Pseudovibrio sp. M1P-2-3: one gene and its partner. The protein of the gene in region 1 interacts with the protein of each later gene in a pairwise test. Links are inferred from orthologs where the notes say so. Each region holds a gene or a part of one and is shown in the gene's direction. Other genes may lie near its edges. The genes, in order: P6574_RS18965 and grxD.

The links.
Region 2: the proteins of P6574_RS18965 (region 1) and grxD interact in binary tests that used the Escherichia coli proteins (3 or more experiments, as listed by UniProt). The link is inferred for Pseudovibrio sp. M1P-2-3 from one-to-one orthologs.

Annotation. Positions count from the first base shown.
Region 1 is NZ_JARRCW010000001.1:4,304,735-4,309,932, reverse strand. Bases 2,274-5,198 are described here. They hold P6574_RS18965 (BolA family protein), read left to right. Parts: upstream 2,274-3,568; coding sequence 3,569-3,829; downstream 3,830-5,198. Other genes in these bases: P6574_RS18960 (HlyC/CorC family transporter), read right to left, coding at 3,917-5,198; P6574_RS18970 (J domain-containing protein), read right to left, coding at 2,836-3,441; cobS (cobaltochelatase subunit CobS), read right to left, coding at 2,274-2,770. Outside these bases: cobaltochelatase subunit CobT, read right to left, coding at 1-1,773; more of cobS, read right to left, coding at 1,784-2,273. UniProt on the Escherichia coli protein: Transcriptional regulator that plays an important role in general stress response. Has many effects on cell morphology, cell growth and cell division. Acts by regulating the transcription of many genes, including dacA (PBP-5), dacC (PBP-6), ampC and mreB.
Region 2 is NZ_JARRCW010000001.1:1,047,524-1,058,755, reverse strand. What follows is about bases 1-2,814. They hold grxD (Grx4 family monothiol glutaredoxin), read left to right. Parts: upstream 1-1,146; coding sequence 1,147-1,482; downstream 1,483-2,814. Other genes in these bases: P6574_RS04810 (cyclase family protein), read left to right, coding at 2,287-2,814; P6574_RS04815 (hypothetical protein), read left to right, coding at 1,994-2,194; P6574_RS04825 (BolA family protein), read left to right, coding at 824-1,057; purL (phosphoribosylformylglycinamidine synthase subunit PurL), read left to right, coding at 1-757. Outside these bases: more of P6574_RS04810, read left to right, coding at 2,815-3,054; P6574_RS04805 (SDR family oxidoreductase), read right to left, coding at 3,297-4,019; P6574_RS04800 (LysR family transcriptional regulator), read left to right, coding at 4,135-5,049; P6574_RS04795 (pentapeptide repeat-containing protein), read right to left, coding at 5,080-5,814; tRNA 2-thiocytidine(32) synthetase TtcA, read right to left, coding at 5,950-6,912; rpsD (30S ribosomal protein S4), read right to left, coding at 7,030-7,647; P6574_RS04780 (FkbM family methyltransferase), read right to left, coding at 7,908-8,738; P6574_RS04775 (alanine/glycine:cation symporter family protein), read right to left, coding at 8,808-10,238; murI (glutamate racemase), read right to left, coding at 10,401-11,222. UniProt on the Escherichia coli protein: Monothiol glutaredoxin involved in the biogenesis of iron-sulfur clusters.

The DNA of each region.
Region 1 (5,198 bases):
TTGATAATAACGGGTCACATCATGTCCAATGCCAATAGCAATAAGTTCTACTGGAGAGCGGTTCTCAATCTCCTCGATCACATTACGCAGGTGCTTTTCAAGATAGTCGCCGGGGTTTACCGATAGTGTACAATCGTCAACCGGAGCTCCGTCAGAGATCATCATTAGAATACGGCGTTGTTCAGGCCTTCCCAATAGGCGCTTATGAGCCCAATCAAGAGCCTCCCCGTCAATATTTTCTTTTAAAAGCCCTTCTCGCATCATGAGGCCGAGGTTTCGCTTCGCACGGCGCCATGGAGTGTCCGCAGACTTGTAAATAATGTGGCGGAGGTCGTTTAATCGGCCTGGCTGGGCCGGTTTCCCATCTTTAAGCCAAGCTTCACGGGATTGCCCGCCTTTCCACGCTTTTGTTGTAAATCCAAGAATTTCAACTTTTACACCGCAGCGCTCGAGTGTTCGTGCCAAAATGTCAGCGCATGTAGCGGCTACTGTAATTGGCCTTCCGCGCATGGAGCCGGAGTTGTCTAGAAGCAGTGTTACGACAGTATCGCGGAACTCTGTATCTTGCTCCCATTTGAAAGCCAATGGCTGCATTGGGTCGATGACAACCCTGTGTAGACGGGCTGAATCGATGATTCCTTCTTCTAGGTCAAAATCCCAAGCTCTATTTTGCTGGGCCATCAATTTGCGCTGAAGGCGGTTTGCCAAGCGGGACACGGCACCAGACAGGGTTGATAGTTGTTTATCCAAAAAGCCGCGAAGGCGATCAAGTTCAGTTTGGTCGCATAACTCTTCGGCGGTAATGACTTCGTCAAACCCTTCTGTATAGACGCGATATTCATCCCGAGGGGCATGGTTGGTAAACGGAAGGTCTTTGCGCTGTTCGTCTCCCGCCTCGTCAGCTTCGGAAGACATGTCGTCTTCACCCAGCTCACGCATGTCGCTGTCCGCGCCTTCAGTCTCACCCTCGTCCTGATCTTCTCCAGACAACTGCTCGTCTTGGGGAGCGCCTTCTTGCTCGCCACTGTCTTCTTCGGAGTCGCCAGATGGGTCTGCTCGCTCATCCTGATCCTGATTGCCTTCAGCTTCTTCTTCAGTATCTTGTTCAGGATTGTCACCCAGCTCGTCTGCCATATCCAAGCTGGTCAATAGGTTTCGCACTTGATTGGCAAACTTCTCTTGGTTTTCAATGCGGTTCTGGAGGTCATCCAGATCTTCACCAGCTTTGTTTTCAATCCAGTCGCGCCACAATTCGACAATTTTTTGTGCAGATTCAGGGGGCTTTCGCCCTGTTAAGCGCTCTCTTGCCAAGAGTGCAACGGCATCTTCTAAGGGAGCTTCTTCCCGATTAGATATATGGGCGTAGTCTCCTTTTAGATACCGCTCTTCAAGCATGGCATCGATGTTGTCACCAACACCGATCATTCGATTTGACCCCAGAGACTCGCAGCGTGTTTGCTCTAGGGCGTCAAATATGGCGCGTGCATTGTTGCCTAAAGGGACAAATTTACCATGAATGTCGCTACTGTGACTGGCAAGGCGCAGAGCCATAGAATCACCAAGCCCACGTGTGACGGAGACATCGTTGTGCGTCATTCGTCGACTGGGTTCTGGAAGCCTGATCCTCTCTCCCGACAAACTGGGCTTGTCCGCAGTATAGATAACCTCAAGATCAGGCTTACCTGCAATAGCTTTTACCGTAGAGCCAATGGCTTGTTTCAAAGGGTCCATTGAAGGTTGATTATTCTGGGAGAAGTTACTGCGCACTGCCATGATAAATGCCTCAGCTCAAAACGACATTGGCAGCTGATTCAGGAAGCTCCTGTCCAAAGCAGCGTTGGTAAAATTCTGCGACAAGCATTTGTTCGGTTTCATCACACTTATTGAGGAATGTTAGTCGGAATGCAAAGCCGACATCACCGAAAATTTCAGCATTTTCAGACCAGGTAATAACGGTACGTGGGCTCATGACCGTTGAAATGTCACCATTCACAAAGGCGTTGCGCGTCATGTCCGCTACTCTTACCATTTTTGAGACGATAGAACGGCCGGTATCGTTTTGGTAGTGAGGCGATTTAGATAGAACAATCTCTACTTCGTTATCATGCGGCAAGTAGTTAAGTGTGGTGACGATTGACCAGCGATCCATCTGACCCTGGTTGATCTGCTGGGTTCCGTGATAAAGGCCGGAAGTGTCGCCTAGCCCAACCGTATTGGAGGTTGCAAACAGTCTGAACGCCGGGTGAGGGCGAATTACTCGGTTTTGGTCCAGAAGCGTAAGACGACCGGAAACTTCTAGAACACGCTGGATTACGAACATCACATCAGGGCGGCCAGCATCGTATTCATCAAAAACCAATGCCACATTGTTTTGAAGGGCCCAAGGAAGAATCCCATCTTTAAATTCTGTAACGGTTAAGCCTTCTTTGATAACGATCGCATCTTTCCCGACCAGATCAATACGGCTGACATGGCTGTCCAAGTTTACACGCACACATGGCCAATTGAGGCGAGCTGCGACTTGCTCGATGTGGGTCGATTTACCAGTACCGTGGTAACCGGTAACCATTACGCGTCTATTGCGAGCAAAGCCGGCAAGAATGGACAGGGTCGTTGTTTCATCGAAGAGGTAGTCCCTGTCAATGTCTGGAACATGCTCTGTTGGCTCTGAAAAGGCAGGCACCACGAGATCGGTATCAATACCAAAAACATCTCGAACGGAAATTTCTGTATCAGGCAAAGTTTCGGCGGTCGTCATTGTATCTGTCATTGGTCCTCCAAGCCCGGCAAGTGCGGGATGGGAAAGTATTCAAGAAGCCCTGTGCGCATAAGCGCTTAGTCGCAAAGTCCCGCCTTTTTCAGCGTGTTGTAGGCTTGGATAACCTCACGTAGTCGATCTTCCGAGGATCGGTCACCGCCATTGGCATCAGGGTGGTGTATTTTTACCAGTTCTTTATAACGGGATTTAATTTGTTCGCTAGTTGCCGTTTCGCCTAAGTTTAGCGTGTCAAGAGACCGTCTCTCGAGAGCAAGAACCTTTCGTCGCGGCTTTTGGGGCTTCTGAGCCTTTTGCGCAGACTCTATGAATTCGTGTGGATCATCGACTGAGGATCTGTTGCCATCCCTGCCAGAGGGCGAGGTAGGGTCGGAATTGACACCCATTTTCCAAGTAGGCCGATGACCAGTGGCCGAATCTTTTTGGTAACTTCTTACGGCGTCATCATCCATGCCGTTAAAGTAGTTGTAGTTTTTATTATAGGCTTTGACGTGATCCACGCAGAAGTGAAAATACTGCCCTTCATGATCACGTCCTTTTGGCGCTTTATGGACGCCAGGACGTACACAGCCTTCCCACTCGCATTGAGGAGTGCTTTTGTTGGCCTGCCGGTCCTTGTCCGGTTTTACGCGAATGCTGTCGAATAGGGAGGAATTCAGCTTCATGTTTCGCCTTCAGTGACCCAACTTAATTGCGGTTGATCGGTAAATAAGAGAACCGGTATAGATAGATGTAAGAGTGGCCCAATGGCAAGGGCTTGACCAGAGTTTCATTGCAGCCAATAAAGAATGCATGACGAAAGACACTATCATATATTCAAAGCTGATGGCAGAGTTTTCACCAATACTGCTGGAAGTTATCGATGAATCCGAACAACATCGTGGACATGCAGGTTGGCGTGAAGGGGGGGATACTCATTTTCGAATCAAGATTGTTTCCACAGAGTTTAGTGGGAAAACGCGTGTGGCAATGCATCGGATGATTAATGAATGTTTAGCAGAAGAGCTGGCAGGTGGAATTCATGCTTTAGCCATAGAGGCGCGAGGGGCCTAACTCGGCGGCTTGATGCATTCTTTTCATTCTGTTGCTAGAAACTTAAAAAAGGGCTCCTTAGGAGCCCTAGTTTCTTTGACTTTAACTTTACTGCGAAGTGCTCTGCCGTACTTTTCGCTTAGTGCTTGTGAGTGGCAAGACGCGCAGCCGTGTAATGCGGTTTTTCTCCCGCTGTAATACCGTGAACCGGAAGCCATGAAAGGTGAATACCTGACGTTCTTCAGGAATCATTCTTGCCTCATGGATTACAAGGCCCGCAATTGTTGTTGCCTCTTCATCCGGTAAGTCCCAGTCAGTCGCACGGTTCAAGTCTCGTATGGGAATAGAACCTTCGATAATTACTGATCCATCCGCTTGAGGGATGAGCCCCGGTAAATCTATGTCATGTTCATCGGCAATTTCGCCAACAATTTCCTCAAGAATGTCTTCCAGAGTTATGAGCCCCATCACTTCGCCGTATTCGTCAACAGCCAGAGCAAAGTGGCTTTTCCGTTTCAAGAAGGCATTGAGCTGACCTTGTAGGCTAGTGGTGTCGGGCACAAACCAGAGGGGGGCAATGACTTCGGAGAGGTCAAACTTTTCAAAGTCACCTTTGACAGCCGCCAAGGCCCTCAGGACATTCTTTACATGCAGCAAGCCAATGAAATTGTCTGGGTTATCTTTCCAGACCGGAATTCGAGTGTACGGGCTAGAAAGAACCTCTTGAACTATTTCTTCTGCAGGCAGGCCTCCATTGATAGCTACCAGCTTGGTTCTGTGAACCATGACGTCACTAACTTCCAACTCTGCGAGGTCAAGAAGGCCGCCAATACGGTCTCTGTCCGCTTTTATCAAGCCACCTTCTTTATGCTGAAGATCAACAGTGCCTCTAAGCTCGTCATGGGCTGACAAGACGGCTTGCGAACCGTCAATTTTTACTCCAACGCACCAGAGCAGGGCTCTTACAAGAAACTGGATTGCGCTTACAAAAGGACTAAGTACGGAGACGAGAGGCTTTAGAATTGGTGCAACAGCCAGTGCAAAGTTGTCGGCATGAGTGATAGCCCATGTTTTGGGAAGAACCTCTGAAAATATCAAAACCATGAGGGTCATTATAAGTGTAGCATAAGCGACACCTGCATCCCCAAAAAGATCGAGCAACAAGGAGGTTGCCATGGCCGAAGCTAAAATATTGACGAGATTATTGCCAAGTAGCAAGGCGCCAATCAAACGCTCTCGGGCAGCTATTAGTTTTGAGACGACGAGTGCTCGCTTGTTGCCAGCCTTTTCCAGCTGGTGCATGCGCGCACGCGATGCAGCGGTTAATGCAGTTTCTGACCCGGAAAAAAAACCTGATAGAAAGAGCAGGAAGAAAATAAAGCCAATTGAG
Region 2 (11,232 bases), 3.2 Mb from region 1 along the record:
TGTTGGCGCTCTGCCACTGGCGACCACCGATAACCTGAACTTCGGCAACCCCGAAAAACCCGAGATCATGGGCCAGTTTGTTGGCGCGATCAAAGGCATCGGCGAAGCCTGCACTGCGCTGGAAACACCAATCGTTTCCGGTAACGTCTCCCTTTACAACGAAACCTTCGGCGAAGGCATTTTGCCAACACCTGCCATTGGTGCGGTTGGCCTACTCAAGGACGTTGAAAAACGCGTTGGCAGCGCCTTTATAGCTGAAGGTGAAACCGTGGTTCTTTTGGGCGGCGATGGAACGCACTTGGGCCGTTCCCAGTACATGAGCGAGATTCTGGGCCGTGAAGAAGGTGCACCTCCTTCAGTTGATCTGGCGAAGGAAAAGCGAATCGGAACCTTTGTACGTGAAGCCATTCAAGAGGGCCATTTGAGCGCCGCCCATGATATTTCGGGTGGTGGACTTGCTGTGGCTCTGGCGGAAATGGCAATTTCAGGTAATATGGGCGCTTCCCTAAAAGTTTCTGGGGACGACTTGCACGCAATTTTGTTCGGCGAAGACCAAGGCAGATATGTTAGTGTGTTGAAAGCCGATCAGGTTTCCGCCTTTTTGAGCGATGCCAAGAAGAATGGCATCAAAGCTCAGGAGCTGGGAACAACTGGCGGCACGGATTTGACCTTTGCAGATGTTACCACCATATCCGTGGCGGACCTTGCGAAGGCCCACGGCAGTTGGTTCCCTGACTATATGGCGGGTAATCAGTAGAACTGCTTGTGCAATGGAAATGCCCCTGAGTTTCAGGGGCTAACGGGATAGATAAGGAGGCCGCTTATGGCTATGGACGCTGGCGAAATCCAGTTGCTGATCAAGGAAGCTTTGCCGGACGCGCATGTTGAAATCCGCGATCTTGCTGGAGATGGCGACCATTACGCGGCAGTTGTAATTTCCAAGGAATTTACAGGAAAATCCCGTGTACAGCAGCACCAAATGGTTTACAAAGCCCTCAAGGGACGTATGGGCGGCGAGTTGCATGCTCTCGCCCTGCAAACATCGGCTCCAGAATAATCACCAGCAATACTGCTGGTAAAAACCGCCGATTTTATTTACCGGTCATCAGGCCTTGACCCTGATAGAGCGAAGAAGGACTATATTAAATGAGTGATATCCAAAGCTGGATCAAGAACGAAGTAGAAAACAACGACGTGGTACTTTTCTTGAAAGGTACACCTTCGTTTCCGCAGTGCGGTTTTTCCGGTCAGGTCGTTCAGATCATGGAATACACTGGCGTAAAATACGTTGCTCATAACGTTCTGGAAGATGATGCGCTGCGTCAGGGCATCAAGGACTACAGCAGCTGGCCAACCATTCCACAGCTTTACGTTAAAGGCGAATTCGTCGGCGGTTGTGACATTCTGCGCGAGATGTTTCAAGCTCAAGAACTTAAAGCCGTATTTGAAGACAAGGGCATTGCAACAACTTTGCAAGCCTGATTTCTTCAAACTGGTATTTTGGAAGCGGCCCTTTTGGCCGCTTTTTTATTGAAAAACAGGAAGACGGTCCCAATGCCAACTATATTCGTAGTTCTCATCATCGTCTTTGCCCTGTGCGCGCTTGCCCTTCAGTTCATCGTGTTTGCATGCCTCCTGCTTATAAGAAAGCTATCAGGCCATAAAGCTGCAGGACTGGCAGGTGGGTTAGTCTCTTTCTTTTTCTTTTATGTAACCGCCCATTTCTTTTTTCTATGCTCAGGTGAAAATGCCGCTTGCCCAGCGAGTGCAGCCCCACTCGTGAATATACTCATATGGTATATCGGCCCTCTCAGCATTTTGACTAGCCTTGGTCAAACCCTGTGGTTCTCTCTGTCTCACAGGCAAACATAGTGAAAAAGTCGGATGAGAAGTCCTCACCTACTGTGTGTATGAACGGAACTTAAACACGCAGTTCAGCCCAGATACAGCTTGATAACTTAACGTCCTGTCAGGGTTAAAGGGAGAATGGGCAATGGTGCAACGGGCTGGGCTGTTTTTATTGCTGGCGCTATTGGGTGCAGGTTCCATTGGTTTTCTGGCTGCCCCCTCTTTTACGCGGACAGTAGATTGCCAAAAGCTTCGCATATTTACCGGTGACCACTGGCGCAGTTCCTCCGATATTTGTCGCGATTATGGGGGGATCAAAGCCATTATCCCCGAGCCGCTCAAATAGCGCCCCCTCTTAAACCGTTACCTTTGCATTTGAATAGGGCAAGCACTACCATAAAGCTGTCTTTTGTCGGCCCCGCCTGAGGAGGTACAACAATGAAGCTTATTGACCTTGCCCGCCCTTTGGAAAATACCCAGTACGCTGATCCACCCGGACTTGCGCCAAAAATTGAATATCACGCCCACAATGACACAACAGAGCGTATGCTCCAGTTCTTTCCCGGAGTCTCTCGCGATCAACTGCCCGGAGGTGAAGGCTGGGCTGTTGAGGAAGTTACCTTAAGCACCCACAACGGCACCCACATAGATGCCCCCTACCATTACCATTCGACAATGGATGAGGGAGAGCGGGCAATCACCATTGATGAAGTTCCCCTTGAGTGGTGCATGGGGTCCGGCGTTAAATTGGACTTCAGGGCATTGGCGGACGGGCATGTGGTCACGGCGGCAGAAGTTGAGGCCGAGCTTGAGCGTATAGAACACACTTTGGAGCCGGGTGATATTGTTCTGGTAAACACTGCAGCATCTGCAAGCTACGGCAAGCCGGAGTATGTTTCAAAAGGGTGCGGCATGGGACGCGAGGCAACGCTTTACTTGACCGAACGCGGTGTGCGCGTGACCGGAACGGACGCATGGAGCTGGGATGCGCCTTTCATTTACACGGCCCAAAAGGTTGCTGAAACTGGCAATGCGGACCTTATATGGGAAGGACACCGAGCAAGCATGGTGCGCGGTTACTGTCATATGGAAAAGCTGGGCAACCTAGAAAGTCTTCCTTCTACCGGTTTCACGCTCATGTGCTTTCCGGTCAAGATAAAAGGCGCATCAGCTGGCTGGTGCCGCCCTGTAGCCATGCTCAGTTAGAGCATTTTTCCCAAACAAACGGGAGATGAAAACACGCGGCTTTCCAGTTAAAGATACGCGCCCAAACAACCGGTAAAAGCAGTGGGCTATTTCAAAAAAACGTCTCGTCCCAAACTGCATTATTGGGAGCCTATAGGAAATCGCTTGCTAACTCAGATGGAACTGAACCCCGCATCAAGTGCGGGGTGATATCCTTGTTTTTTCACGGGTATTCCGGCCACCGAGGCCGGATGTGCTTAAATTTAGCCGGTCTGTTTCGTTGCAGCCAGAACGATCTCGCGTACATTTACGTTTTGAGGTTGCTGATAGGCATAGATAACCGCATTTGCCACGTCCTCAGCCCGCAGTGCGCCATCCATGTCCTTTTTCCAGCCTTCATAGGTATCCTTGATTTCCTCTGAAGTTGTATGGGAGAGAAGTTCTGTCTCAACAGCACCCGGCGCGATTGTGATCAGGCGAACATTGTGTCCACACACTTCTTCCCTCAAGTTCTCGCTAATGGCATGAACGGCGAACTTTGTTCCGCAATAGGCGGCGTGGAATGGGAACGTTTTTCGGCCCGCAAGAGAGCTGACATTGATGATGGAACCGCTGTTTCTCTCAATCATTCCAGCCAGAACCGCATGGATGCCGTTAAGAACGCCTTTTACGTTCACATCCACCATCTGGTCCCACTCCTCAGGGTTTTGGGTGGCAACTTCACCCAGAAGCATGCAGCCAGCGTTGTTTACAAAGCCATCTACCGGACCATACTGCTGCTCCGCTTCCTCAACCGCTTCCAGAATTTGCGAACGATTGGTCATGTCCACTTGCTTGCAAATGGTGTTGGGGAGGTTAAGCGCTTCCAAACGGTCCAGACGCCGTGCCAGAAGAAGGAGAGGATGACCTGCATCGCTGAAGGATTTGGCAACAGCTGCGCCAATACCAGAACTTGCGCCTGTTACAACAATGAGAGGTTTCGTCATTTTTTCTGCCTTTTTAAAATTTGAAGGTACGAGCCTTCACAAAGTAGTTGAGCACATCCTATAGAAGCTGATAATTTGATAAATATGGGTAATTTAAAAAAACTGTTTGAATAAAATGAACAATATCTATTGGAATGGACTGCGCTCATTTATGGCGGTGGCGGAATATGGAAGCTTTACAGAAGCGGGGGAGGCTCTTGGCCTCTCCAAGGCAAGCTTAAGCCAGCAAGTCACCCAGCTCGAGCTACTTTTAGGGGTCCAGCTCTTTTACCGCACTACTCGAAAACTGCGGCTAAGTGATGTTGGTGCCCAGTATCTGGAGCAGTGCAAAGCGGGTGTAAAAATCCTAAAAGATGCTAGCGATCTGGCCTCACAGGCAACAGATGCACTGGCAGGAACCGTTCGCCTGAATTCCGTTGGCGGCCTTTTAGGGGAAGAAGTTGTGGCCCCCCTTGCCATCGAGTTCCAGCGTATAAATCCGGCAATTGAAGTGGAGTTTGATTTCTCCTCTATTCGTGAGGACCTTTTGGAGAGCAATTATGACCTTGTGCTGCGCATGGGAGACTTGGAAGACAGTACCCTTATTGCCCGCAGGCTCCACACAATCACCACCCGCTATGTGGCAAGCATGCCCTATCTGGAGGAAGCGCCACATATTGAGCACCCCAACGACCTCAAGCAAGCAGCACTGATTAGTGGCAGCGTGAGCGAGTGGAGCTTTGCTGCCAAAGGCAAGGATATAACGGTACAGGCAGGAAACGGGTTTCGCATTGCCAATGGTCGCGTGATGATGCAGGCCGCCCTTTCCGGCCTTGGTGTCGCACGCCTTTCCGACCTTTACGTAGACAAGGCCCTTCAGGAAGGACGATTGCGCGAAGTTCTGGGAAACTGGGCCCAGACCACCCCTCTTTGGCTTGTGAGCCCGCCAACACGCCACCAACTGACCCGTGTGCGCAGCCTAATGACATTCATGGTGGAGCGCTTTGCCACGCAATACGAGAAGGTCAAAGCCGGAGACCGCTCGAGCTAAAGCAATCGGCATTCAAAGGAACTCTAAGACTTATCGGTTGCTCTCGTGGGTTCTGGGCTCGTCCTTAGGAGCGATTTTATAGCCCCCACGGTGTTTGTGGCTCGGACCAGTATGAGGGGAAACCCAGATTTCCTTCTGCTTTTGTCCAAAAAGCGCCTGCACCGGATCTTTAAAGCCCGGACAAGCGCCTTGCTCAAGCAAAGCATAGAATGAGCGCGGCCAGATATCGGGCGAATATTCTTCCGGATAAACGCCGCCGGTAAGCCGTGCTCCTTCAAAGTAGACATCTTGTAGCTTTGCCCTGTCAAAACAGGTGCCACGCACATCGGCAGCATCCAGCATCACAATGACCAATTTGGCGTCTATAAAGTCCACGCCCCGCAAGCGGGCACCATAAAAGGTCACATTACGCAGCTTCGCACCTCGAAAGCTTGCCCTGTTCAGATCCGCCAGTGTGAAATCTACATTACTGATGATTGCATCGGTAAAATCAGTACCAGAAAGGTCCGCATTCAGGAAACTGAGGTTCTTGAGCGTCTGCCCCCGAAAGCTGCGCCCAGCCCAGTGAACGCGGTTCAAATTACGCCCTACAATGTACCCGTTGGGATAGTCATTTCTGACTGAGGAGCTGGGAAGCAAGTCCAGCAGAGACGGGCTGACATTGTCGCAAGAGCTCAAGGCAAGCAGCAGCCCAAGCACTGTCCCAGAACGGAACAGCTGCCAGCCCTTTAAAGAACCCAGCCTCTCTCGCCAACGCCTACTCATAGAAAATAAGATGGCGGAGAGGCCGATAAAATCCAAGTATCAGATACTCATAGAACACCTCTTTTAAACAGAGAAGCGCGGACTACCTGATTAGTTACTTGTTATTATTTCTTAACCACTTAGAAAAATCAGAGCCTATACATCAAATAGGTTTGCTGTCATGGCCAAAGATGCTGCACAAGGCTCCTCGGCTTCACCGGCCTCATCATTTTTTCCAGTGGCCGGACGCAGGTTTGCAAAGTCGAACAGGTTAGAATCATGCAGATGAGACGGGCGCACATGTGCCAAAGCACGGGCCATGATTCCTAGGCGGCCCGGCGTTTCTTTTTCCCACTGCTGCAACATCTTTTTCACCTGCACCCGCTGCAGTCCATCTTGAGAGCCGCACAGGTTACAAGGAATGATGGGGAACTCCATTGCGGTAGAGAATTTCTCGATATCCGCTTCGCAGGAATAGGAGAGCGGACGCAGCACCATTAAGTCGCCTTCATCATTCACCAGCTTTGGCGGCATGGAAGCCATGCGGCCACCGTGAAAGAAGTTCATAAAGAACGTTTCCAGCGCATCATCGCGGTGGTGCCCCAGAACAATTGCCTCACAGCCCTGCTCCCGGGCGATGCGGTAAAGGATACCACGGCGCAGGCGGGAGCACAGGGAACAATAGGTTTTGTTCTCGGCAATCTTGTCGGTAACGATGCCGTAGGTGTTCTCGCGCACGATGATGTTGGGAATTTCGAACCGCTCGAAAAACTCTGGCAGTATGTGCTGAGGGAAGCCGGGCTGGGACTGGTCCAGATTACAGGCAATCAAGTCAACGGGCAGCAGACCGCGCCACTTCAGGTCCATGAGAACAGCCAGAAGGGTAAAACTGTCCTTACCACCGGACAAGCACACAAGCCACTTTGGCTTGGTTTTTGCAGCGTCCTCCCCCACCATGGCGTAATCAGTGATCGCCTGACGGGTCTCCCGCAGCAGGCGTTTGCGCAGTTTTTTGAACTCCACAGAGGCAGGCACCTGTCGAAACAGGGGATGGCAATCAGGGTCACTGACCTTTTCCGCGGTGGCTTCGATTGGGAGTTGCTGCGTCAGTTCTGTCATGGTTTCAGCTCAAAATAGCAATGGCGCTGTGCGGCCTGTTGAGGATACGGTCTTATTAAACGGAAAAAGGCCGCCCATAAAGAGCGGCCAATCCAAAAGCACAGAGGCTTTTCCAAATTAGCGGGAGTAGTATTCCACCACCAGATTTGGTTCCATCTGTACCGGATAAGGTACGTCAGAGAAGCTTGGTACGCGAACAAATGTTGCTGTCAGCTTGTTAGCGTCTGCATCAATGTAGTCCGGCACATCACGCTCAGCGAGCTGAACGGCTTCCAGAACGATTGCCAGCTGCTTGGACTTTTCGCGAACTTCTACAACGTCGCCCGGCTTAACTACGTAAGAGCCGACGTTAACGCGGCGTCCGTTCACATTCACGTGACCGTGGTTGATGAACTGACGAGCAGCAAAAACAGTTGGTACAAACTTGGCACGGTAAACAACCGCGTCCAGACGGCACTCCAAAAGACCGATCAGGTTTTCAGAAGTATCACCGCGCTGACGGGTTGCTTCTTCAAACACTTTACGGAATTTCTTCTCGGAGATGTTGCCGTAGTAACCCTTCAGCTTCTGTTTAGCGCGCAGCTGCACACCAAAGTCAGAAAGCTTACCCTTACGACGCTGACCGTGCTGGCCTGGGCCATATTCACGACGGTTCGCAGGGCTTTTTGGGCGACCCCAGATGTTTTCGCCCATCCGGCGGTCAATTTTGTACTTGGCGCTCTGGCGCTTAGACATCGCAGTTTCCTTTGCGTTGCTTTTAAAATTTTAACAAGGAAACGCGCCCTCCTTTTCCTCCAAGCCAAATAGACTTGAGACTGACAGAGATCTTGACAAACAGCGCCTGCCGGACCCCGCGGGTGCGTAAAAATCAAGGCGGTACCAAAATGGAACCGCCAAGACAGCCGAATGCTTAGTGGGAAAGGGTTCCCAAGTCAATATAGGTTCACAGGCAGCAACTAGGAATCTTTGCCTCAAGAACATAAGCTGCTTGCGTGTTACCGGCGTTGCCAGACCTCCACTTCGAAGACGGCTTTAGTGAGGTTTAACCCGCAGCCAATCAGTAACTCCCGCAGTTTCTCCAGCTTCTCACTGGAAAGCCTGTCTGGATGCACCTCCATAATCACGAGGTTCACCCTTTTGAACCACTGGCGATTTTGCCGGACCAGCACCAGTTCCGCTCCCTCTATATCAATAATGAAGGTATCGAAGGTGATGGAGTACTGCTTTTGTAAGGCATCGATTCGCAAGCCGGGCACAACGGTTTTGCGGGTTCTGGGTTTGGGCCGAGAGGAGCTACCACAAGACGTTGGAAAAAGGAAAAACGGGGCCTCTTTGTGCCGGCTAATGACACCATAGGCAATATGAAATTCTGCCTTGTTCCGTATCCTGTTTTGTTTCAAAGCTGCGAGGGACCGAGGATCTGGTTCGACTACAACATGATTTTTAGGATTGGAAAGACGCCTGTTGACGAAACACGACACTACGCCGAGCCCGCCACCAAGCTCAAGCACCTTGGCCTCCCGTGGCATATAGTTCTGAACAAGCTTGCGTTCGTTCCACTCATGAGAGCCCAACAAAAAACGACCGCGAAACTGCTTGCTGGTTCCCTCACTGGGAATGACAAAACTCTGTCCGTCAGTTCTGAAAATGCCACCAAAGAATCGGTCGAACATAGAGCCCATCACCTCTTCAACTGGTTTGAGGTGCCATCCCCGACGTTTCGCCGTTCTCGTGACTTTACTTAGAAGAACTTTATTAACCATGCCCACACTTAACCGATGGCTTTGTTCCAAGAAGAAGGTATGGGCCTGTACTTTGCAATCCATCGAAACTCAGGGCAAAAAAAGCCACGGATGAGTGGCTTTTTATTTTTATGAGGACGCATTGCCCAGCGGCTAGATTGTATTCCTTTTTTCTGTCCAGATGCCCTCTGCCACATCGCCCGTCAGTTCCTTGTGCTCGGCAATATCGAAATGAGGCACCTTCCCGGCATTGAGCTGCGAGAGATAGTCTTTGGTCAAGTAGCTCACCTTTGGAGAGAGAAGCAGGATTGCAAACAGGTTGATAGTCGCCATGAAGCCCATGGCTGCATCGGCCAGATTGAAGACCGTGCTTACAGCTTGCAAGGTTCCCCAAAATACCATGGCAAGAGCACCAATGCGTAGCAAAAGAATACCCGGTTTCCAGCCATGCTCTAGAAACATCATAGCATTTTCTGCATAGGAGTAGTTTCCGATGATGGACGTGAAGGCGAAAAACAGCACTGCCAGAGCAATAAAGTAGCTACCCAAATCGCCAATATGCACATCTACCGCCGCCTCCGTCAGGGCGGTACCTGTCAACATCCCATGAAATTCATAGACACCTGACAGCATGATAATCAGCGCAGTTGCCGTACAGATAACAATCGTATCAATAAATACACCAAAAGCTTGCACGAACCCCTGACTGGAAGGGTGATGAGGGTCAGGAGACGCACAGGCGGCGATATTTGGCGCAGACCCCATACCCGCCTCATTAGAGAAGAGACCACGGCGGACACCATTCATCATTGCCGCCATTACACCACCAGTAGCACCGCCTGCTGCAGATTCAAATCCAAACGCATGGCCGAAAATCTCACCAAAGATTGCAGGGACTTCGGTGATATTTACAAGAATCACATACAAGGCGATCAAGACATAGGCTGTGGCCATGAAGGGAACGATCCACTCCGCCACATGGGCAATCTTTCGAATACCGCCAAAAATAACCAGACCTGAAACAGCAACAAGAATAGCTCCTGTCGCCCACGGCGGGATTGTAAAGGCTGCCTGCAAAGCAACCGCGATGGAATTTGACTGTACTGCCGAGAAAATCAGGCCAAAGCAAAGGATCAGAGAAATTGCAAAGAGGTGAGCAAGAAACGGCATTTTAAGCCCTGCTTTGATGTAGTTAGCAGGACCGCCTCGGAACTGGCCTTTGTCGTCGTGTATTTTATATAGCTGCGCCAATGTACTTTCTGCGTAAGCTGTTGCCATACCTAGGAATGCAACAACCCACATCCAGAAAATCGCGCCCGGCCCACCTAAATTCAAGGCGACAGCCACACCGGCGATATTGCCAGTGCCGACACGGGAGGCCAGACTGGTACACAAAGCCTGAAACGAGCTGATACCTTCCTTATCTTCCTTGGTGGAACTGAAAAGAACTTTGAAAAAATGACCAAAGTATCTGACCTGCAGAAAACCGAGGCGCAGCGTGTAGAAAATTCCTACGCCCAGCAGCCCGTAGAGCAGAATGTATCCCCAAAAATAATGATTTAGTTCGCCAATAATTGTATCCAGCACCACCGTATTCCTTTGTCTTAATTTGGTAGTTCTGGATATTTCCTATAGCACAGAGGTCTTAAGGGAGCCTAGGTTGCAATCTTGAAAACTAGGTCCAAATGCCACATAATATTCACTATATCTCTGGGCATATCACCCTTGAATTAGTTGCAAAAACTCTTAGCAACCATGGATTGCTCTCAGTAGGTCCTCCTTTTTTCTTTCCGTCACATCTTGGGAAGACGTATAGAAAAGCCTGTGATTACTGGCGGATAACGCATGCTCATCTCTTGGGGGATCGGCCTGCACCTTAACGCCCAGTATTTTAGCTAGCTGGCGGGCGATTGCGGGCGCCGGATCAATCCAGTTCACAGGCCACGGTGCAACCTTCTTCAACTCATCCAATAAAAACGGATAGTGGGTACACCCTAAAACAACGGTATCAGTTTTCCCTGACCCCTTAGAGACGAAACAGGGGAGAACCTCTTCTTGCAAGAGAGACAGATCTACTGCCTCTCCCTCCAGTTTATGCTCTGCCAGCTGGGCGAGCGAGACAGCTCCCACAAGCTTCACATCCACGCCCTCGGCAAACTGGTTTATCAGCTCCTGCGTATAATCTCGCGCCACTGTTCCAGGTGTTGCCAGAACGGAAACCAGCCCTGAACTTGTCTGTTGTGCAGCAGGTTTAATGGCCGGAACCGTTCCGATAAACGGCAGGTCGAAATGCTCTCTGAGCGCTGGCAGGACAAGCGTTGAGGCCGTATTACAGGCAATAACCACCGCCCGCGGCTGCCACGTATTGATAGCCTCTTCCATAGTTTTAACAATATGGCGGACCAGTGCCTGCTCTTCCCAAGCTCCATAGGGAAAAGCCGCATCATCTGCCAGATAAACCGCATCCAGATCCGGCATCAATCTGCGGATTTGCCGAAGCACAGACAGGCCGCCAATCCCACTATCAAACACGAGTACCGGCCCGTAAAGCTGTACAGGGTTGCCCATCACCTCAGTT